Regions from separate parts of the Lactobacillus sp. W8093 genome, predicted to be linked through region 1. Evidence: predicted binding sites of a transcription regulator. Region 1 holds the regulator's gene; the other holds the start of a gene.
What was found. Region 1 encodes NrdR, which represses ribonucleotide reductase genes. Its sites were predicted from a motif close to ACACNATATATNGTGT; they were not measured.

Region 1 (11,821 bases):
CCTTCTTTTGTTGCTGGAAACGGTACTTACCATAGTCCATGATACGAGCAACAGGTGGCTTGGCATTAGGCGAAATTAGAACTAAATCTAAATTTGCAACACTTGCTTGGCGCAAAGCCTCAGTCTTGGTTACAACACCAACTTGTTCACCATCTTCATTAATTAAACGAACTTCGCGTGCGCGAATTTGGTCGTTTAATATCAAATTCCTTGGAATAATCATTCACCTCCATGTTAATCTGAGGACAAGAAAAAGACGGGTATAGTTCTACCCGCCCATAATCAACAGAAAATATCGATCAGCCCAGAGGTTTACTTAACTTAGGCGAGAAGCGGGAAGCTTCTTCTTGTTCTCAACTAAAACGATTATACTCGCATTTACTATTTGTGTCAACGAGATATATTTTAAATCTCATTGCAAAATTATGCTAACTTTTTGTTCAGTTTATTACCAATTAAAGATAAAGTAAAGCAAACAATAAAATAAAGCAATGTTAAAGCGGCAAACATCGGCACAATATAATTAGCATTTTGACCGTATATTACCTGTGCGTGTTGCATCAGTTCTGGAACAACAATAATAGTTGCTAAGGAAGTATCTTTAATTAAAGAGACAAACTGACCAATTATAGTAGGTATCATGTGCCGGTACGCCTGCGGCAAGACCACGTGCCATAATGCTTGCACAAAAGACATGCCTGTCGATCTTGCCCCTTCAATTTGACCAATAGCTACTGACTGAATGCCAGACCGCACAATTTCAGCAATCATGCTGGATTCAAAAATTGTCATCGCGATAATTGCTGACAAAATTGCACCGGGTCTTAAACCAATATTGGGTAAGCCAAAATAGGTAAAAAAGATAATTAATAGCAAAGGCAAATTTCTAACGATGTCAATAATAAAGCCAACAATTGCTGAAATGAATTTAAGTTTAGCATAGCGGATAATTCCAAGAATTGACCCTAAAATGAAACTTAAAACAATTGCAAAAACTGAAATAAATAATGTGACTGCTAAGCCTTTTAACAGAAAACCGAAGTTTAACCAAGATAAGGCATTAATCCATGTTTGCATTTTAGTTCGCCTCCCTATGCCAATTTCTTTTCCAAATGCCGCATATAGTAACTCAGTGGCATTGTAATCAACAAGTACAAAACACCTATTACCAAATAACTGTTAATCGTGTCAAAAGTGACAGAAGCAATGGCGTTTGCTTGGTACATTAAATCAAAACCTGCAACAAAAGCTAAAATTGACGAGTCTTTAATCAAATTGACAAATTGATTGCCTAGTGGTGGAATAACTATTTTAAAAGCTTGCGGCAACACTATATAGCGCATTGCCTGCTTATAAGTCATACCTGTTGACCGTGCACCTTCCATTTGACCGGAAGAGACCGATTGTATACCAGAGCGAATAATTTCAGCAATAAACGCAGAAGTGTAGAGAAATAAACCAATTGTACCAGCAGTAAAACCATCAATTTGTACAAAATATTTTGGTACTATTAAGTAAAAAAACATTACGATGATTAGTAAGGGAATATTGCGGAAGATTTCAACGTAAATTCGACCAATTTTATTGGCAAGTTTATTGGGAATAACCTCCAATAAGGCTAATAAAATACCGAAAATAAGACTAAATATTAAAGTTAGCAAGCTTGACAAGATAGTCCAGCCAAATCCTGAAAACAGTTGACTACTAAAATTATTGAAGATATGGATCATTTAATATACATCTCCTTATAGTTAAATCCAGGAACCTGACCGAACCATTTTTTAATTAAGAGATTGTATTCTCCGCTTTTTTGAATCTTATGAATTGCTTGATTTATGGCTTTATGAAAAGGTCCTTGATTTTTATTTACTGCAATACCATAAGGCTCTTTAGTATAGGTTCCTCCGGTTACTTCAAGGCTTCCAGAACTTTGTGCTGCTAAACCATATAAAATGCCGTTATCACTAGTCAAAGCATCACCTTGATGCGATTTTAAAGCAGAGACTGCTTGACCATAGTCTTGCATTGCAACGACTTTGGCTTTAGGAGCCACTTTTTTTATTGCCTCAACCGAATTATCGCCGACAATACCGATCACAGTTTTACCATTCAGGTCGCTCGGCTTTTTAATTTTTGATCCTTTAGGGACAAGAAACGATTTACCAGCCTGAAAGTACGGCTTAGAAAAGCTAATAACTTTTGCCCGTTCCGGTGTAATTGTCAAAGTTGCGATAACTGCATCCACATTGCCGTTTTTCAACAAGGGTATTCTTGATTGGGAGGTGGCAAGAGTAAAACGGGCTTGACCTTTTGGACCTAAAATTTCTCTGGTAATGGCTTTAGCCATATCAATATCAAAGCCTTTTTCTCTATCATCTCTAATATCTATTAAACTAAATAGTTTTTTGTCACCTTCAACTGCCCAAGTAATGGTATTAGTCGAATGTACATTTTTCAAAGCAGATTGGTCAGTGACTTTATTGCCACAACCCGACAAAAGAAAAATTCCTAAAAACAACGAGATTGAGCAAACAAGTTTTTTCATGATATTTGCCCTTCCTTAATGTGTAATTATTTTACTTAAGAATTGCTGGGCACGGTCAGTTTTTGGCTGCTCAAAGAAAGACTTGCTGTCGTCATCTTCAACAATCTGACCTTGATCCATGAAGATAACGCGGTTAGCTACTTCTTTGGCAAAACCCATCTCGTGAGTCACAATCAGGGAGGTCATATCACTTGCCGAAGTTATTTTTTTGATTACCTGTAAAACTTCATCAATCATTTCGGGATCAAGTGCTGAAGTTGGTTCATCAAAAAGTAATAATTTGGGGTGCATTGCTAAAGACCGCGCAATTGCCACACGCTGCTTTTGACCACCAGATATTTGTGCTGGCATATTACGTGCTTTATCAGCGACTCCTACCATATCAAGTAAATGCAGTGCCTGCTTTTTATTTTCTTCTTCAGGTATATGACTGACAATTCGAGGAGCAAGCATTACGTTTTCTAAAACATTTTTATTTTTGTAAAGATTAAAATGCTGAAAAACCATGCCCACGTCTTGACGCAATCTATTTGAATCTGTTTTGGGATTGGACAAATCCTGGTTATTAACAATTAATTTTCCGCCTTGGATTGACTCTAAACGATTAATAGTTCTAATTAAAGTACTTTTGCCTGAACCGGAAGGCCCGATTAAGACAACTGTTTCACCCTGGTCAATTTGCAAATTGATATTATGCAACGCGTGAAATTTGCCATAAAATTTCTGCACGTCACGAAATTCTACCATTGACATATATATGCTCCTTTTTAGCAGTTTTAATTTAACTAACTAAACCAAGCTTTTTTAACAATTGATTAATTAATCAAAAGTGCATCCCGTCAACACTACATTTTGTTACTCGACGTGCAAATTTTAGCGGTTTCTACATTTAAGGTTTAGCCATTAAATTATTTTGCCTTTTCTATAAATAACAATTTTTATCCTTTACGTGAATATGATTTAACATCTTGATCGATTTCGTTAATGAATTCGTTAAAGTCCTTAGCCACTTCTTCTTCTGTACCATAGCGACGAACATTGACACTATTGTCCTTGAGCTCTTTATCACCTAAAACAAGAGTGTATGGTACTTTTTGAGTTTGCGATTCACGTATTTTGTAACCTAATTTTTCGTTACGTAAATCTGCTTCTGCTCTGAAGCCGCGCTTATTCAATTCATCGCGAACTTTTTTAGCATAGTCAGAATGGGCATCAAGGTTAACCGGAATTACTTCCACCTGAACTGGAGCCAGCCAAGTTGGAAAGGCACCCTTGTAAATTTCAATCAAGTAAGCAATGAAACGCTCCATAGTACCAACAATACCGCGGTGGATCATAACTGGACGATGTTCTTCTCCATCTTGACCTACATAACTTAAGTTAAAGCGTTCTGGAAGCATAAAGTCCAACTGGATTGTGGACATAGTTTCATCAGCACCTAACGCCGTCTTAGTCTGAATATCAAGTTTAGGACCGTAAAAGGCAGCTTCACCTTCAGCTTCGACATAGTCAAGACCCATGTCGTCCATTGCCTTCTTCAGCATTGCCTGACTTCTTTCCCACATCTCGTCATTAGCAAAATACTTTTTAGTATTCTTTGGATCACGGTATGAAAGTCTGAAGTAGTAATCCGTGATATCAAAGTCTTTGTAAACGTCTAAAATCAAAGTCAAAATCTTAGAAAATTCACTCTGTACTTGGTCCAACGTGACAAAGGTATGACCATCATTTAAAGTCATTTCCCGTACACGTTGCAAACCTGACAACGCACCCGATTTTTCATATCTGTGCATCATACCCAGCTCTGCAATTCTAATTGGCAGTTCGCGGTATGAACGGATATGGTGCTTGTAAATTTGAATATGTGACGGACAATTCATTGGGCGCAGTTCAAGCATTTCTCCATCGCCCATATCCATTGGTGGAAACATATCATCACGATAATGTGCCCAGTGTCCAGATGTCTTGTATGCGTCAACATTCATTAAGACTGGAGTATATACATGTTGGTAACCATCAGCCACTTCTTTGTCGATAATATAGCGTTCAACTACTCGGCGAATTGTGGCTCCTTTTGGCATCCAATAAGGTAAACCAGCACCAACCTTAGGATCAACAAAGAATAAATCAAGGTCGCGTCCGATAGTTCGGTGATCACGTTCTTTAATTTCTTCACGACGCTTAATATCGGCATCTAAATCAGCTTTTTTAAAGAACGCTGTTCCGGAAATTCTTTGAAGCATTGGATTTGATGATTGACCTTGCCAATAAGCACCGGCAACCGATAACAACTTAAATTGTTTAATTTTGCCCGTATTTGGCAATAGGGCTTCAAAGCCAAAATCAACAAAATCACCTAATTTAAAGACATGCACTTGATCGTCTTTTTCATCTTTTAGCAACGCACTCTTATACGGGTCATTCTTAAAAATTTCGGCAAGCTCAGCTTTTGGCAGAAAAGAAGATTCAATCTTATCTCCTGCTTTGATTACTTTTTTGATTGCTTTTTCAAGTTCCGGCAGTTCACTAACTTTGATTTGATTTTCTTTGTCAGTGTCAACATAAAAACCATCATCATCTGCTGCGTGCTCACCAAAGTGAATCTCTGGATATGCTTTCTGCGCAACTGCTTCAAAAACAAAGGCTACTGTTGCTCTTAAAATATCTAGACCAGCTTCATCCCTATCAGTAATAATAGCAACACTGGCATCTTGGTCTAATTTGTAATCTAAACCAACAATTTGACCATTTACTTTTGCTCCAAGAGCTGCTTTACCTAGAGATGTAGCAATACCATGTGCTAGTTCTGAAACTGTGACTGCCTCAGTAAAATCTTTTTTTGAGCCATCAGGCAATGTAATTGAAAAACTCATTTTTTCCTCCGAAAATTTAAGAAATAAAAAAAGTCCCAGTGCAATTAAGCACTGGGACGTTAATTAACGTGGTTCCACCCAAAATTTAGTCCAAAAATCTGGACTATCTCGTTGTAGATTGTTAACGGATCTAACCCATTTTAAAATTTTAGGTACGAATGAGTGGGTTGCAAACGCTAATGGGAGCTTCCAGAATATTGCCCTCTCTCTGTGGTGCGTAGCAACATGTTCATTCATTGCAGTTAATTATAGCCCAATAATTTTTTAATGCAAGTTAATTTTCATAGATTTACAGCAAAATATTTTTATTGGTGTCTTCTATTTGGTCCAGAAATTACTACTTCAGTCGCCAAAGACTTGATTCTTTCCATTAATCTCGCTGCTTTTACAGGATCAATAGAATTTTTGGTTTCTTTGAAATGATCTGCCAGATCGCTCATTGCAAAATTTGACGAGAAAAATGTTGGCAGCACATTATCCATTCTGGCCTGCAGAATTACCGCCAAGACCTCGTCACGCGACCATTGACTCAAACTTTCAGCTCCAATATCATCTAGTATTAAAAAATCAGCGTTAGCAATTTTTTGGACTTCATCCTGAACACTATTATCACTAAAATGACTGGATAAACCTGCAATAAATGTCGGAACATGCAAGAAAACAACATACTTATCCATGGCAGCAACTTGATTAGCAAGTCCCGCCAATATATATGTTTTGCCGATACCAAAATTGCCCGACAAATAAAGTCCCTTCTGATGAACATCTTTAGCATATCTTGATAAAAATTGCTGAATGCGGGTCATCACTTCGGCTCTTTCCGGGGTCAGTTCAATCTGGCTTAAGCGAACATCATGCAACCCATCAGGTAAATTAATCAGGCGCAAATGCCTTTTGATATATATTTCTCTATCGTGAATAAGTTTGCTGTCTTCGGGCACAAATTTCAAACTGATCGCATTTTTATTCATTATCAAATCAGGATAATAGCCTCTGGTGACAGGATCTTTTTTATGCTGGCTCAGATAATAGCCGTAAAGAGTGGGCAGACTTTTATTAATAATGCTGTCATTTAATTGATCTTGATGCTGCGCGATAAAGTTTTGCACCTTAGGTTCAGCCAGTACCCTTTGTTTAATAGCTTCAGGACTTTGCTCCTCAGCATTGCCTGATTGTCCTTTAGCAATATATTTTTTAATGGGTCGCATATATTTCACCTACTTCATGCCATTCTTATTTTCAAAATTCTCAAAAAACTTTTTTAGTTCTTCACTAGAAACTTCGGAATTTATTTTTGGTTTATTTTCAGTCCAATCCGTGCCCTTTTCAATTGACTTACGCGAATTATAACTGCCATACTGCTTTCTTTTCTGCTCTTGGGCCTTTTTCCTATTGTCCATATATTCCAAAGCTTGACCACCGGTTTTTACTCCGTGCTGCAGCCAATCATGTAAAATTTTATTTGCCAAACGAAAAGACACATTAGGACCACTTTTCAAGCAGGCATAAGTCAAGATATTGAGCAGTTCTGCTGAAATACCTTTTTCATTATATAAACTATCAAGTAGGCGATATTCACTAGCATCTACAAAATCATTCCGGCTGGTCTTAAGCTGATACAAAAATTGTGCTGGTGAGTTCGCTTTTGCGCTTTGTAATAATTCTTGTTCACTACTACTTAAGTGCTTGTTTTTTAGTTCAGAATTGTCCTTTGCTCGTGTCTTTTTTTGTAATTGGCTGCGAGTAGTTGCTGCATGAATGTTATTAGCAATAGTTTGTTTAATCCGATTCATATTTAGATGGTAATCACCATGCAAACAGGGCAGAGTTTCATCTACAAATTCCTGTTCGGTCAAACCATAAGTTCTCATAATTGCACGAATTGCTTCTCTGTTTTGGTCAATTTCGCTGCCTGCAATTTGATAAATTTCAAATTGCTGTTTCATAAAGTCCCAGTCAATCTGGTCCTTTTCATTGATAGTGGCAGTATTACGGGTAACAATATTATTTTCTTGGGCAGCCTCTTTAACCTCAATTGAAGGGTCTATTGCTTCTTGATCTGGTAAATGAAAGACATCTATAAACGAGGCGGAGATATTTGGTGCTGTTTTCACACCATTAACAAAGTTTTGATTTTGTTTTGTTTCCCGGGCAAAATCATGACTTAATTTATGAAAAGCGGTAATACCCACTTTTTCTTTTAATAAGCTTGCTAATAACGCAGTCCCAAAAAATTCACTGCTAGACGGGATACTTTTAAGTTCAAAACATAGAATTTTGCCCATTATTTGATTGTCAAGTAGTCGGGTCTCGATTAACCCCACCGCCTCTATCTTGTGCAGAGCCGCAAATAATTTTTTAATATCACAGTCAACTTGTTCTTGCAAACGGTAAATCCCCTGTGAATCTGACAGCATAGCTTGGGCAGAATAATCCTCATTCAGACTTAAATAGAGTGCCACCGCCAAAGAACCAACTAAAGGCTGATATAGCTTAATTAAAACACGCAAATCTGTTGGGTAGAGCTCTACTCTGTTTGTAATATAAAAAGGCTGTTTGGGATTGTTAGTCTCAAACATAATTAATTTCCTTTCTCTCTTCTGGCAATCATATCTTCCATAGTTTTCATGAAACTAGACATATCTTTAAACTCACGGTAAATTGACGCAAATCGAATATAGGCCACATCATCTATTTTAGCCAATTCATCCATTACCAATTGACCAATTTTTTTGGAAGAAATTTCACTAACTCCTTCCTGCCTGATTTTGTTTTCTACGTGATCAACTAATTCTTCAAATTGTGAACTTGAGATTGGTCTTTTTTGACCAGCTGCCATCACTCCACGTAAAATCTTTTTTCGGTTAAATGGCTCACGTGTGCCGTCATTTTTGATTACTAATAAAGGCGTGGTTTCAACACGTTCAAATGTAGTAAAACGGAAGCCGCAGTTTTCACATTCGCGCCTACGTCTGATAGCACGATTTTCATCACTCGGACGCGAATCAATTACTTTTGATGCATTTTTATGACAATTAGGACATTCCATTTTAGTCCTCCCCTTTGATTTCAAGTAACAATTCTTCTAATTTAGTCTCAAGGTCTTTTCTGGAACCAGTATTAGTAATCACGTAGTCAGCCAATTTTTCCTTTTGCTTAAGTGGCATTTGACTATTGATGCGCTTTAAAGCTGCACCCTGACTAAGGTGATCCCTTTGCATTAGTCTTTCTAGCTGCAATTTTTCTGGTATAGCAATCAGTAAAGTCCGATCACAATATTTTTGACCATTTGACTCAAACAGAACAGGAGCATCAACAACTATTATGGGGCTTTTCTTAGCCTTGTTTAGCGCAATTTTAGCTTGTATTTCTGTAAAAATCAATGGATGAGTAATTTCATTCAAAATTTCAAGTTGTTTTTCATCATTAAAAACTATTTGTCCCAACTTTGAACGATTAAGTGAACTATCCGTATTTAAGACTTCACTGCCAAATTGTTTGATAACTTTTTCATATCCCTGATTACCGGTCTTTAAAATATCATGGGCTATTTGATCGCAATCAATTACTGGAATTTGCATTTTTTCAAAATAAGCATCTGCGGTGCTTTTACCGCTTGCAATTCCACCAGTCAAGCCTAATATCATTGTCATTTATAAATCACCTGACATTTAGGACAAAAAGTAGTTCCTCGTCCATTGACCTTAATTTTTTCAAGTGGTGTACCACAACGCACACATGGTTCACCTTTATGACCATAAACCTGCAACATTTTTTGAAAGCCACCTGTTTTGCCGTTTGCATCCAGATAGGTATGAATTGTAGTACCTCGTTCAGCAATTGCCAATTCTATTAGTGAATTAATGTTATCGTGCAATTGTGCTACCTTTTCTGCGGGAATGGTATTGGCTTGACTTAACGGGTGAATTTTCGTTTCCCACAACACCTCGTCAACATAGATGTTGCCCAACCCTGCAACAACAGATTGGTCAAGGAGTGTATTTTTAATATTTTTCTTTTTACGTGCTAAACCATTTTGTAAATAAGAAACGGTAAAAGCTGCTGAGTTGGGTTCTGCACCTAATTTGCTAATACCCGTCTTTTCTTTTTCAGTTCCCGTTTTAATTAACTGCATGCGCCCGAACTTACGCACATCATTATAACGCAATGCCGAATTATCACTAAAAACAATTTGCACGTGGTCGTGTTTATCCTTTTTAGTATTTATTTTAACTAAACGATACTTACCCTCCATGCGCAAATGTGACACTACTGTTAGATTGCCGCTAAGCCGAATTAACAAATATTTAGCATAACGATCAATTGTGGTGATTTTTTTACCAACTAACTGCTGCTTAAATTCTTTTGCATCACCAGTTATAATCTTTGGATACCAGACTGTTACTTCTTTGATTGTCTTTCCTTTGATAAGAGGAAGAAGTGTCCGTCTCACAGTCTCAACTTCTGGCATTTCCGGCATTACAAGTTACTCCTTACTTAGCATCAAACCAATTATGACCATATCCGGAATCAGCTACAAGAGGTATGTCTAGTCTTACAGCCGACTGCATAACTTCCGGTACAATCTTTTTAATTGTTTCCAATTCATCCTTTGGCACATCAAAAATCAGCTCATCATGAACCTGGACTACCATCTTGGTCTTAAGATGCATGTCATCTAATTTTTTCTGCATGTTAATCATCGCTATTTTGATAATATCTGCGGCAGAACCTTGAATTGGCGAATTAATTGCTGTTCTCTCAGCAAATGAACGCACATTAAAGTTTTTAGCATGAATATCTGGCAAGTAGCGTCTTCTGTGCATAATTGTTTCGGCATATCCTTTTTCACGGGCTACCTGAACTGCTTTATTCATGTAATCTTTAATTTGAGGATATTGCTCAAAATAATTATCTATGAATTGCTTGGCCTGCTTGCGACTGATATTAAGGTTTTTAGATAAACCGTAATCAGAAATGCCGTAAACAATACCGAAATTCACAGCTTTGGCCCTGCGGCGCATTAAAGGAGTGACATCGGCTGTTGATTTTAAGTGAAAAATTTTCATTGCGGTATGAGCGTGAATATCGTAACCGGTTCTAAAAGCTTCCTGCATCTGTTCATCGCCAGAAACTTGTGCCAAAACACGCAATTCAATTTGTGAATAATCACAGGAAAAAATGTAGCCATCAGGTTCACTAGGAACAAACGCTTTTCTAATTTGCTTACCTTCCTCGGTTCTGGTTGGAATATTTTGTAAATTAGGATCAACTGAGGACAAACGACCGGTAGCAGTAAGAGTTTGCAAGTATCTGGTATGAACCCGACCGTCTTTTTGAATGACATCCAGTAAACCATTAACATAAGTTGACTGGATTTTAGCAATTTGCCGGTAAGTGAGAATTTGTCCAATAATCGGGCTTTCATCTTTTAGCTGATTTAAGACATCAACTGATGTGGAATAACCGGTTTTGGTCTTTTTAATTGGCTTTAAGCCCATTTTTTCAAACAAAATATGACCTAATTGCTTAGGAGAATTAATATTAAATTCTTCACCAGCTTCATCATAAATTTGCTTTTCCATTTTCTTGAGCTCAACTGCAAACTCATCTTGAAGCTGCGTTAAAGTCTCAGCTTGAACTTTGATGCCATTGATTTCCATCACAGACAGAACTCTGGCAACAGGGATTTCAATATTGGCAAAAAGATCGTCTTGCTCGTGTTCTTTTAGTTTAGCTAACAATGTCTCTTTTAAGTTCTCGATTGCTTCTATCTTGCCAGCCAAATGATTAAATAACACATGATCGTCTTCTGGAATGTGGGCACTTTTACCTTTACCATAAACGTCGTAATCACTTTTAACCGAATTATCACCGTACATCCGACATATCTCGCCCATATCATCCGAATTATTTTCATTATTAATCAAATACGAAGCAAGAAGCATGTCATAGTCAATGCCGCGAGCATGAATACCTAAACGATTTAAGCCAACTGTTGTCCGCTTTAAGTCAAAAACATTTTTAGTAATTCGCTTATTTTCCAGAATATTCTTAAGTTGCGGTTCTTTTAACAGGTCAACATTACGGCTTACATATATTTGCTTATCGATCTTGATGGCAAAACCAACAAAATCAGCTAAGTGGTAGTTAGCACCCAGCATCCCTAAATAAAAAGTAATAGTTTGACCATCTTTAACTGCAAAGTTGTTAATGTCATTTTCTTTAAGCTCTGTAAAAGCAACTGCTTTATTATCTTTTACTGGTTGATCCTTTTGCCCAGCAGCATTTTCAGGGTCTAACTGGCTTAAAAACTTGCGAAAGTTCATTTTTTCATAGAATCTGCGCAATTTTTGATAGTCCACATCGCGCCACTTAATATCATCAATCCCAATAGTCAAAG
Region 2 (11,821 bases), on a different contig from region 1:
CGGATTAAAGGATCATATTTCTAAAAACCCCAACCAGCTTTCTGGTGGACAAATGCAAAGGGTTGCCATCGCCCGTGCTTTAGCAAACGATCCTGATATTCTGCTTTGCGATGAGCCAACGGGTGCTCTTGACACCAAAACTTCCGAGCAAATCATGAAACTAATCAAAGAGCTGTCAAAAGACCGCCTAGTAGTTATGGTTACCCATAATTCAGAGCTCGCTCAAGAATATGCAACCAGAATCGTCAATTTTAAAGACGGCAAAATTTTAAATGATTCCAACCCCTTCACTCCTGAAAAAGAGAAAGATACTTTTGAATTAAAACGGACAAAAATGTCCTATTGGAATGCTATTAAATTAAGCTTTACCAATATCATGACTAAAAAAGGCAGAACCACCTTAACTGCCTTTGCCTCAAGTATCGGCATTATTTCTATTGCAGTTGTATTGGCTTTGTCTAACGGTTTTCAAAAACAGATTGACACGACGATGAGCAAAGCACTGGCTAAATATCCCGTTACCATCAATCAAACTGCTACGGATGCCAGCAGTGTGCAAGACCGCAATGAATCTGATAAAAATGTCAAAAATCACGGCTATATCACAATTGAAAAAGATAGGCTGCAAGAGTCAACTCACCAAAACAAAATTGATCAAAAATACGTTAATTACGTTAAAAAGATCAATCCTAATTATGCCAACAGCATTTCATACCAGCGCGGCGTTAATTTAAATATCTTGACGCGTAAAAACCATAAAGTTAAGCCTGTGCAATTTTCGCCAATCTCCGCTGATTCAAACGGCTCACAGGCTGCTGCTCAGATGCGCATGCAGGCAATTAGTGCCACTGGTCTGGGCTCTTCCGTCTTTCCTACTACTCTAAGAAAAAGCAAAAACAATTTTTTAAAAGAAAATTACCAATTATTGTCTGGTGCTTGGCCAGATAAGTCCACTGACCTGGTTTTAGTGACTGACAACAAAAACAAGCTAAATATTAACATCCTTAAAAACCTGGGTTTAAAAGTTAAAACAGGAGAAAGGTTAAAATACCAGAAGCTAGTTGGGCAAAAATTTAAAATTGTTGCTAACGATGATTATTATCAAAAACTGCCTACTGGAATGTTCATACCGCAAAAAGTAAGCAATTCGATGTATGAAAATAGTAAAACTACTCTCCGAATTGTTGGCGTCATCCGACCTAAAAATGAAAATTCGACGGCTCTTTTATCGTCTGGAATTGCCTACAGTGATAAGCTGGCACAAAATATTATTAAGGAAAATAAGAATTCAGCAATAGTAAAAGCCCAAAAGAAAATCACTCAAAATGTGATGACTGGTCAAAATATGAATACACGGGAAAAGAAGCAAATGATACAGTCAATTGGTGGTTCCACAATTCCAACCAGTATCATGATTTATCCTAACGATTTTGATGCTAAAGACAAAGTACTTGATTATTTAGATAAGTGGAACAAGGGCAAAAAGAAACAAGATAAAATTATCTATACTGACATGTCAAACGCTGTAACTTCAATGACTGGCGGTTTGCTAAATGGTATTACTACCGTCTTAGTTGCTTTTGCCGCTATTTCTTTAGTAACCTCAATGATCATGATTGGAATTTTAACTTATACTTCTGTTTTGGAAAGAACCAAAGAAATTGGTATTTTGAAGGCCTTAGGTGCACGCAAAAAAGATATCACCCGTGTCTTTGATGCAGAAACATTTATATTAGGTATCTTTTCCGGCGTGTTAGGCGTATTCATTGCCTGGCTGCTGGTATTCCCGATTAACTCTGTTCTCTACTCCATTACGGACCTATCTAATGTTGCACAGCTAAATCCGGTGCACGCAGTGGTATTAGTTATTATTTCCACTATTTTGACAATGCTTGGTGGACATTTGCCTGCGCGTATGGCAGCCAAAAAGGATGCAGCAATTGCATTAAGAAGTGAATAATTAATAATTGCTAATGAGTTCAATTAACGTGTGTTTCACATGTAACATTAATTGAACTCTTTTTATATTTAAAAAATAGTAATTAATGCACTTTATACCAGTTGACAAATTGGCATATACCAATTTATAATTAAGGTAACAAACATGGAGGCGTAAATAAAATGAAAGTAATTATTACAAGTGACAAGTCTAATGGTAGTAAAAAGGGCTTTGAAATTTTTGAAAAAAGTATCGCTAATGGTGCCAAAGTTATTGGCTTAGCAACTGGCTCTACTCCTGTTGCTTTATACCAAGAATGGGTTAAGAGCGACATGGATACGAGTAACCTAACCAGCATCAACCTTGATGAATATGTTGGTTTAGCTCCTGACAATGACCAAAGCTACCATTACTTTATGCAAAAATACTTATTCAATGAAAAGCCATTTAAGAAGACTTATGTGCCAGATGGTATTAAAGCAATCAAGGATCCTGAAGGAGCTTCAGACGATTACAACAAGATAATTGCAGAGAATCCAATTGATATCCAGTTATTGGGCATTGGTAGAAATGGACATATTGCCTTTAATGAACCAGGAACATCATTTGATTCCGTTACCCATGAAGTAAAACTGACAGACAATACTATTAAAGCTAACTCACGTTTCTTTGATAACATTGATGATGTGCCAAAGACTGCAATCTGTATGGGAATAGCTAACATTATGTCTGCAAAAGAAATTGTGGTAATGGCATTTGGCGACAATAAAGCTGATGCTGTGGCTAAAATGGTTGAAGGCCCAGTAACAGAAGATGTACCTGCTTCAGTTTTGCAACAACATCAAAATGTCACTGTAATTGTTGATCAGGCTGCAGCAAGCAAGTTAAGTGCTAAATATCAAAAATAATCAGTTCGTTTTTGCAAATAAAGGCGGTGCCATAAAGCACCGCTTTTTGTGTGTAAAAATTCGCAAACTGTTAATGTATATATATGGAGCATATTGTTAGTCTGTTAAAATAATCAGTATTATTATTAAGGTGAACACTGAGAGGATGGTGATAAGTTGAAAAGAATTAAGAAATGGCTATTAGTACTATGCATAATATTATTGCTACCAATTCCCGTTTACCTATTATGGGAAACCAGCAGTTTTTGGCAAAAATATTTAAGGATTAAATTACCGCATTTAGGTTCTCTTAATCCCATCTTTACATGGTACTTAATTGGTATTAGTGCAATTATCTTTATAATACTAATTATCAGTTTATTTGTCATCCTATTCTGGCCAGTCCAAAGATACTTTAATCTAATTCACAAACGTGATGGTCAAGTTAAAGTCACATCAAAAGCTATCAACAGCTTTGTAATGAATTCACTTGCTGATTTGCCTTACCTAAATAATGCTAAAGTTAGTTCCAAGTTAACAAAACGCCATATTAAAATCAAAATTGGCGGTGACCTTGGTGCAGGTGAAAACATTTCTGCTCTACTTGATGAATACCTTGAAGAATTAAAAAAGAATCTAAAGCAGTTGCTGGGAATTGAACAAAAGCCAAAAATTAACATCAAGTTTACCAATTATCACAAAGGAGCTAAACCTGAGAAGCGCGTTCAATAAAGGAGGTTAAGATGAAAGAAGAATATAAAAAATACCTCCCAGAAATAAGCGGTGCTGTAATTGGTTTGTTACTGGCATTTTGCTTTTTGGTACTGGGATTTTTCAAAACTATTTTCGTCATTGTAATGTTAGTCTGTGGCTTTTTAGTTGGTCATTACTGGCCGGTATTTAAAAAGATGTTGCAGAATAAATAATTTAATATAAGGAGTAAATGCAATATGGTACAATCAAGTTCAAATCAAGGAAGTTCAAAACCTGAAGTTAAAGGCGATCTAAAATATGATTCAAAGGTGATTCAAAAAATCGTGGGTATTGCCTTATCTGACATTAAAGGTCTTTTAACAGTTAACGGCGGCTTTTTCTCAAATATTGCTGATAAAATAGTTAATAGCGATGACGTCACTTCAGGTGTAAATGTTGAAGTAGGCAAAAAGCAAGTAGCCGTTGATATTGAGATCGTTGCAGAATATGGCGTAGACATTACCAAGCTATATGATCAAATTAAAGAAAAGATCCAAGAAAAAGTCAAAGAAATGACCGGTCTTGATACAGTTGAAGTCAACGTTACTGTAGTTGATATTAAAACTAAAGAGCAGCATGAAAAAGATTCTGTCAGCTTACAGGACCGTATCACCGGTGCTGCTAACGACACTAAGGATAAAATCAGCGATCAAAAAGACAAAGCTCAAGATAAAGTTGAGGAAAAGAAGAAAGAATCTAGAGTTAAATAGTATTTTCAATCTCAATCGACAAATTGGAAGTAACTTATATAGTGGCATGTAAATAAAAATAGACCATTACAATATCATGCAAAAAGAAGGCCAGCTCCAACTTTAGAGCTAGGCCCTCTTTTTATTTCTGTAGAATTTTAGGTAATAGCCACATTTGCATAAAACACTATGCCCATAATCTAAAAGATTAGAGTTTCACAGCTTTTTAACAGGTCATTAAATGTAGTATTCTATCATCCCAATTCGATTACTTGATCAAACTGCTTTTTGATTTCAGGTCGCAAATGGTGGGAAATATAGATTAACGTTATGTTGTCCAAATCAAGCAGACTCTGTTCGATTTTTTGTCCATCTTTTTCGTCGATTGCAGAGGTAATTTCATCGGCCAGAATAACTTGCGGGTTACCCAACAGTTGCCGTGCTAGTGCAATGCGCTGCTTTTGTCCACCTGAAATATTGTTACCGGCGTGCTTTAAAACAGTGTCAAGACCGCTGGCATTATCTGCAACAAATTCTTCGAGACCGGCGCGCGTAATTGCAGCGTTGACTTCTTTGTCTGTTGCCTCGCGATCTAAAGTGATATTATAGCGCAGGCTGCCGTCAAAAATATACGCGGACTGGTCAATGTAAGCAATCTGCTTGTGCAGCGAACTTAAATTAAGTTCGCGATATTCATCATTATCCCAAGTAAGCGAACCTTGATATCCGGTTAATAAACCACCAATTAATTTTACCAGGGTCGACTTACCGCAGCCTGATGGACCAACAATAGCTACCCGTTCGCCTCGCTTAATGCTGCCAGCAACATTCGTTAAAATAGGTCTATCACTATTGGGGTAGCTGAATGAAAGGTCGCTAAATGCAATTTGCTGGGTCAAAGGAGCAGCATCCTTGTCCCCTGTCTTCTTGTGCGCATTAGCTAGTTTATTGTACTTATCAAAAATAGGCTGCACGGCCCGAATTGAAGTTAGATCAATGCTGATTTCTGTCAAGCTGCCAAAAACGTTACCGGACAATGAACCAACAATTAAAATAGCACCGATAGGAAGCTGGTTGCGAAACGCCAGATATCCAGATTCAATGGTTAAAATAGTTTGAGCAGATATACTTATCAGGTTAATTAGTGAATTAGAAAAGGACATTTCCGTAATATAATTAACCCGTGCCCTTCCTGCTTTATCTGATGCCGCATAGACTATCTTATTGAGCAATTTTTGCTGACCAAGCGTGAGCAGGTTGACAAAACCCTCAAGAGCGTCGGTTGCTTTTGCCGTTAACACCTCATTTTGACTACTTTGTTTTTGCGATAACTCCTCCAACTTTTTCTTAAAAAGACGGGGAAATAAAATCATAACAACAGCAAAAACCAAAGTGGTGACAAATAAGAGCGGATGATAAGAAAGCAGGATGACACTGGCAATAATACCTAAGAGTGCACTGCTATATGTTTGCTCTAAACTGAAAAAGCCATCTTGATTAATTTGGTTAATATCATTAGTAAACCAAGAAACATAGTCAGCTTCCGTATGGTTGTTAAAGCTTTCATACTCTTGACGACCAATTACATGGGCTAATGAACTCCTAATAGAATTATCAACAGCCCTGACAATTACAGCGGAATACCGTGAACTACAAAAAAAGAAAATTAGGAAAAAGCCCCAGCTAAGCAAATTTAAACCTGTATCAACAATAAAGCCCTTTAAACTGTGCTGTGTCAAAGCAGTAAGTGCATTACCTTGAAAAATACTGGCACCAATTTGCGCTAAATTCCGCCCAAAATATAAAATAGCCAGAATGACATACATACCTGAATTACGTTTAACGTAGGTCCAAAGCGAAAATTTTGCTACAGTGTTGTCCATGATTTACTTCCTGTCTAAATCCCTATTTTCAGGGTTAATACTAAAATGACATATCTTCTTGAGAGAAACAGTTTGCAAAGAACATTAATCTTTGACCTATTTCAAAGCTGCAGACTCTTAAATAATTTAATTATTATTGGAAGTTTTAATAGTTTTTGTATTCTTCCTAAAAAGCCCGTCGTATCATTTACAGCATGAAACATATCAGTATACCTTTTTATTTGAAGTATTCGCTGTTTCTTTTATAATCTACTTATTATTTTATGTTTTTACTAACATAAATGCAATTTATTTTTAATTTTTTAGTTTAGAGTTGTCTCATCACGGCAGTATATAAATATTACGAACAATTTTTTGGGACTGAAAAAAGACAAAATATTCTGCTTTATAAGCGCAAAATCATCTATCATAATTAAATCAATTTAAACCAGGAATTATTGTTTATTACAGCATTAAAAGAATTAAAGTACGGACTAAAGGGATTGATACCTAATAATATCGCTAACATGCCCTAGCAAATTAAGACTTTCCAGTCCGAATTTTAAAATTGGCTTTGTTAATTTTTAATTTTAGTTCCACGTGTAACATTCAACTTAAGCAACAATTTAGTTACTTTATCAAAGCTTAATTTTTTATTCTGTATTATACAAAATGACTTGACTTTTAAGGCACAATTTAAATTTACTTTTTGCTTGTATACCACTATATCTCGTATTAAACTAGATAAGAATCTATATGTTGTATTTAATATTTAAGAAAGAACGTGATCCAAGTTATTGTTTTAAGTGGGCCAATTGGAGCCGGTAAATCCAGTTTAACTAGTATTTTAGCTGAGCACTTAGGTACACAAGCTTTTTACGAGGGAGTAGATAATAATCCTGTTCTTCCTTTATATTACCAAGACATGAAACGCTATACTTTTTTGCTTAACATTTACTTGCTTAACCACCGTTTAGCACAAATTAACCAAGCAATTCGAGAAAAAAATAGTGTTTCAGACCGTTCAATCTATGAAGATGCACTCTTTTTCAAAATGAATGCAGACAGCAAAGTGGCTGATCCAACTGAATTTAAGATATATGATAGTCTACTTGAAAATATGATGGAAGATACTCCCGGTAATCCCAGCAAAAAGCCCGATTTACTGATTTACATTCACGTTTCTTTAGACACTATGCTTAAACGCATTAAAAAACGTGGACGTTCATTTGAACAAATCAGTACTGATCCTAGTTTAAAAGACTACTATGCCAGGTTAATTAAGTATTATGAACCATGGTATGAAAATTATGATGCATCTCCTAAGATTAAAATCGACGGGGATAAATACGATTTTATCTGCGATGAAGATGCCAAAAAAGAAGTTTTACGTCAGATTGATGACAAATTGCATGCAATAGGCAATTTAGAATAGAGAAGGAACGTGATGACAGTTATTGTTTTAAGCGGGCCAATTGGAGCCGGTAAATCCAGTCTAACCAGTATTTTAGCCAAATATTTAGGAACTAAACCATTTTACGAAAGTGTCGACAATAACCCAGTTTTGCCACTCTTTTACGCTGATCCTAAAAAATACGCATTCTTACTTCAGGTGTTTTTCCTTAACACTCGTTTTCGTAGCATCAAAAACGCACTAACTGACGATAACAACGTTCTTGATCGTTCAATCTATGAGGATGCCCTTTTCTTCCAAATGAACGCTGATATTGGGCGCGCAACGAGTGAAGAAGTAGATACATATTACGAACTTCTCAACAACATGATGGGTGAACTTAAGCACATGCCAAAGAAAAACCCAGATCTGCTGGTTCACATTAATGTTTCATACGATACCATGATTAAAAGGATCCAAAAACGTGGTCGACCATACGAACAGCTGAGCTATGACGCGACACTGGAAGATTACTATAAACGGCTTTTGCGCTATTACAAACCATGGTACGAAAAATACGATTATTCTCCTAAAATGGAGATTGATGGTGACAAGCTGGACTTCATGACTGACGAACATGCCAGAGAAGTTGTACTAGATCAAATTGTTACCAAGCTAAAAGAAATGGGTAAATTACCCAACTCTTGGGACAAACCAACAGATATTCAAATAGAAGAACAATAAACAAAAGTTAGCTTACTCAAAGAACCCCTAGTTATTACTCTAGGGGTTCTTTTTCACTTAGTGTTATACTATTTTTTATGTCATTTAATAATCAAGCCTCAAATTGACCAAATACAGGCTTTAGATTGTTTAATCAAAAGTAATAAGGCGCTAGATTTGTGTTATTATTAAATCATATCTTTTTTCACATATTTTTTTAATTATGTTATGTAGAAATATTTTTACCAACTTAAACTCGGTCTCAGCTAAATACAAAGGAGAAGAAAATGGACTATATCATCTCAATCATGCCCTCTTTAATCACAGGCGCAAAAATGACTTTGATCTTGTTCTTTTGGACTTTGATCGTTTCTATTCCTCTGGGAATCATCGTTAGTTTAGGTTTACTTTCTCGCTTTAAGCCACTGCGCTTAATACTAAAATTCTATATTTGGATTATGCGTGGAACTCCATTGCTTTTACAACTAATTTTTATTTTTTATGGTCTGCCAATCATTGGTATCATATTTCAACGATACGATGCTGCACTTTTTGCTTTCATCTTAAACTACACTGCTTATTTTGCAGAAATATTTCGTGGTGGCTTTCAATCAATACCGGTGGGTCAATATGAAAGTGCTCGGGTTTTAAGGCTAAGCTATTGGCAAACTTTGTCTCACATTATTATTCCCCAGGTTAGTAAAATAGTTATTCCCTCTATTGGCAACGAAGTCATTAATTTAGTAAAAGATACTTCTCTGGTTTATGTTATCGGTTTGGGAGAACTATTACGAGCTGGGAATGTCGCCACTGCTAGAGACGTAACACTGGTTCCATTAGTAATAGTAGGAATAATATATTTAATGATGACCGGTATTGCATCATTCTTACTGAAAAAAATCGAACACAATTTTGCTAAATGGAAATAATGCAAAGGAAATATTATGCTAGAACTTAAGAACATTACTAAAAAATTTGGTTCCCGCCTTATACTCAATAAATTAAATCTCACTATCCCGGACAGACAAATTCTAGCTATTGTAGGACCGTCAGGTGCTGGAAAAACCACGCTACTACGTTGTTTAAGTGGGTTAGAAAAAATAGATTCCGGTAAATTTCTCTGGAACGGACAAGAATTTAATCCAGCTGAGCCTGATAGCAAAAACCACATTATTGGTGTCGTTTTTCAAAGTTACGAACTTTTTCCCAACCTAACCGTTATTGATAACATTACTCTTGCACCTACGTTAGTTTTAAAAGAAACAGCTAGTCAAGCTGAAAAGCAAGCCCGTAAATTATTAAAACAGCTTGATTTAAACGGAAAAGAAAACCTTTATCCGTACCAATTATCAGGTGGCCAGCAGCAAAGAGTAGCTATTGTCAGGGCATTAGCAATGCAGCCTCACATTTTATGTTATGATGAGCCCACATCTGCTTTAGACCCTGCATTGCGGACAAAAGTGGGCGAAATAATTTTAAAATTAAAAACCGACAACCAAATGACTCAAATTATTGTCACTCATGACATGGAATTTGCACACCAAGTGGCTGATCAGATTTTTACCGTTAAAGCTCTAGATGATAAGAAGGTAATGTAAGTGAAAATTAAGCGCCTTGCGGCTTTATTAATAACTCTAATTTGTACCTTATTCATTTCTGCTTGTAGCGGCATATCAGTGAATAGAAAAGCGAATACGGTAGACAATTGGTCTCACATAAAGCAGCGTGGTTACATTACTGTTGGTGTTGATGATACTTTTGTACCGATGGATTTTAGGCAAAAGAATGGTCAGTTAATCGGCTATGATGTCGATCTTGCTAAAGCCGTTTTTGATCTTTATGATATCAAAGTTAGTTTCCAGACTATTGATTGGTCAATGAACACCACTGAACTTAAAAACGGTACGATTGACCTCATTTGGAATGGCTTTAGTAAAAATCCCGAACGGAAAGCTAAAATTAATTTTAGTAAAACTTACCTATATTCCACCCAAGTTTTAGTAAGCCTTAAAAAAAATAAGATAGATCAGATCGCTGCCATGAAAGGTAAGACGCTGGGTGTACAAACAGGTTCTTCCGGCTACAATGATGTAATGCAATATCCACAGGTTTTTAAAAAGCGAATTAAAAACCATGAGCCAATTCTCTATGATTCTTTTACAAATGCCTTTATTGACCTTAATGCCGGTCGTATTCAAGGTTTATTAATTGATAGTACTTATGCCAACTATTACATTTCCCGACAAAAGCATCCAGAAGATTATACTCAAATTAATAGTCCATTTCCTAAAGAAGAATTTGGTGTGGGTATGAGAAAAAGTGATATAACTTTAAAACGCAAAATTAACCACGCATTGACCAAATTAGCTAGAAATGGCACTATTACAAAAATTGACCACAAATGGTTTGGCAAAAAGGCCGAATCTCCATTACTTTATATAAACTAGTTTAATTGATTGAGTATTAAGGCAATACCATCGTGATTATTATCTAATGTAGTTCTAAATTTTTTCTTCAAATTTTCAGGAGCATTTCCCATTATTACTGGATGACCAACCGCTTCAAGCATCTTTTCATCATTATAATTATCACCAAAAGCCCAGCAGTCCTTTAAATCTACTCCAAATTCCTGTGCTATCGCTCTAGCACCTTGTCCTTTAGAGACCCCTTTAACAACAACTTCTAACAAGTTAGACGCAGATTTTACTATATAAAACTCGGGATACAAACCCTGTAAGTCTTTCTGCGTGGCATCTAATAATTCTGGAGCCCCCATGAGCAAAATTTTATGCACACCCTTAAGTTTTTTGACTTCAGCAATAGAACTCTGTTGTGCCTTAACTCTTACTATTGCTTCTTCATTTCTAACTCGCCTATTATTATTTCCCGGGAAATAATACCAGTTATTGCCACTATATACATTCCAAACGACACCATTATTTTTACTTTCAATGTATGTGCATATTTCTGCTGCTTTAGCAGCTGTCATAAAATAGGAGTTCAGTGGTTGTCCCATCTCATCTAGCACTAAAGCACCGTTGTATGCGACCATTGGGCAAGACTTGGTAATTTGTCCTGCGACAGTCATGATTGCTTGTGGCATACGTGCAGAAACCGGAATAAAGACGTTGCCTTTAATAATTTGCTGACGGATAGCAAGTTTAGTTTTCGGGGTAACTTCTTGCTTTGAATTGATTAAGGTACCATCAATATCCGAAAAAATCAGTTTAGCCATTTTTCCTCCTTATGGACTGCAATATCTATGATATTTATTTTCATTTTACCGATTATCCTATCGTGCGGTCAACTTGCGGTTTTGGCTTATAGTTGAGAATAATTGCTTTTTGCTATACTTTTACCTCTTATAATTCGTGTTTACATTTATTTTCATGAATGGTAAACTATAATCGTTGTCTAATTAATATTAAAAGACGAACAATAAATTTGGGAGAGGTTAGATGAATTTTATAAAGAGTTATTTTCAACTCGATAAATATAAAACCAACGTTAAAATTGAATTTCTCGCTGGTCTAACAACTTTTATCAGCATGTCATACATTTTATTTGTTAATCCT

Region 2: a site for NrdR is predicted at 6,851-6,866, ahead of H3T47_RS01875 (deoxynucleoside kinase). Genes of this name have one in related genera too.

What each region holds. Positions count from the first base shown of each region.
Region 1 is NZ_JACFRL010000007.1:41,172-52,992, forward strand. It holds gene infC (translation initiation factor IF-3) at 1-223, opposite strand, end outside; ribosomal protein L20 leader region at 243-355, opposite strand; gene H3T47_RS05920 (amino acid ABC transporter permease) at 424-1,077, opposite strand; gene H3T47_RS05925 (amino acid ABC transporter permease) at 1,092-1,730, opposite strand; gene H3T47_RS05930 (transporter substrate-binding domain-containing protein) at 1,727-2,545, opposite strand; gene H3T47_RS05935 (amino acid ABC transporter ATP-binding protein) at 2,561-3,298, opposite strand; gene thrS (threonine--tRNA ligase) at 3,484-5,418, opposite strand; gene dnaI (primosomal protein DnaI) at 5,724-6,626, opposite strand; gene H3T47_RS05950 (DnaD domain protein) at 6,636-7,997, opposite strand; gene nrdR (transcriptional regulator NrdR) at 8,000-8,467, opposite strand; gene coaE (dephospho-CoA kinase) at 8,469-9,071, opposite strand; gene mutM (bifunctional DNA-formamidopyrimidine glycosylase/DNA-(apurinic or apyrimidinic site) lyase) at 9,068-9,898, opposite strand; gene polA (DNA polymerase I) at 9,912-11,821, opposite strand, start outside.
Region 2 is NZ_JACFRL010000002.1:118,974-130,794, forward strand. It holds gene H3T47_RS01845 (ATP-binding cassette domain-containing protein) at 1-1,960, shown strand, start outside; gene H3T47_RS01850 (glucosamine-6-phosphate deaminase) at 2,122-2,847, shown strand; gene amaP (alkaline shock response membrane anchor protein AmaP) at 3,004-3,558, shown strand; gene H3T47_RS01860 (DUF2273 domain-containing protein) at 3,570-3,752, shown strand; gene H3T47_RS01865 (Asp23/Gls24 family envelope stress response protein) at 3,777-4,289, shown strand; gene H3T47_RS01870 (ABC transporter ATP-binding protein) at 4,523-6,151, opposite strand; gene H3T47_RS01875 (deoxynucleoside kinase) at 6,915-7,565, shown strand; gene H3T47_RS01880 (deoxynucleoside kinase) at 7,578-8,267, shown strand; gene H3T47_RS01885 (amino acid ABC transporter permease) at 8,534-9,175, shown strand; gene H3T47_RS01890 (amino acid ABC transporter ATP-binding protein) at 9,191-9,844, shown strand; gene H3T47_RS01895 (amino acid ABC transporter substrate-binding protein) at 9,845-10,693, shown strand; gene H3T47_RS01900 (Cof-type HAD-IIB family hydrolase) at 10,690-11,481, opposite strand; gene H3T47_RS01905 (NCS2 family permease) at 11,705-11,821, shown strand, end outside.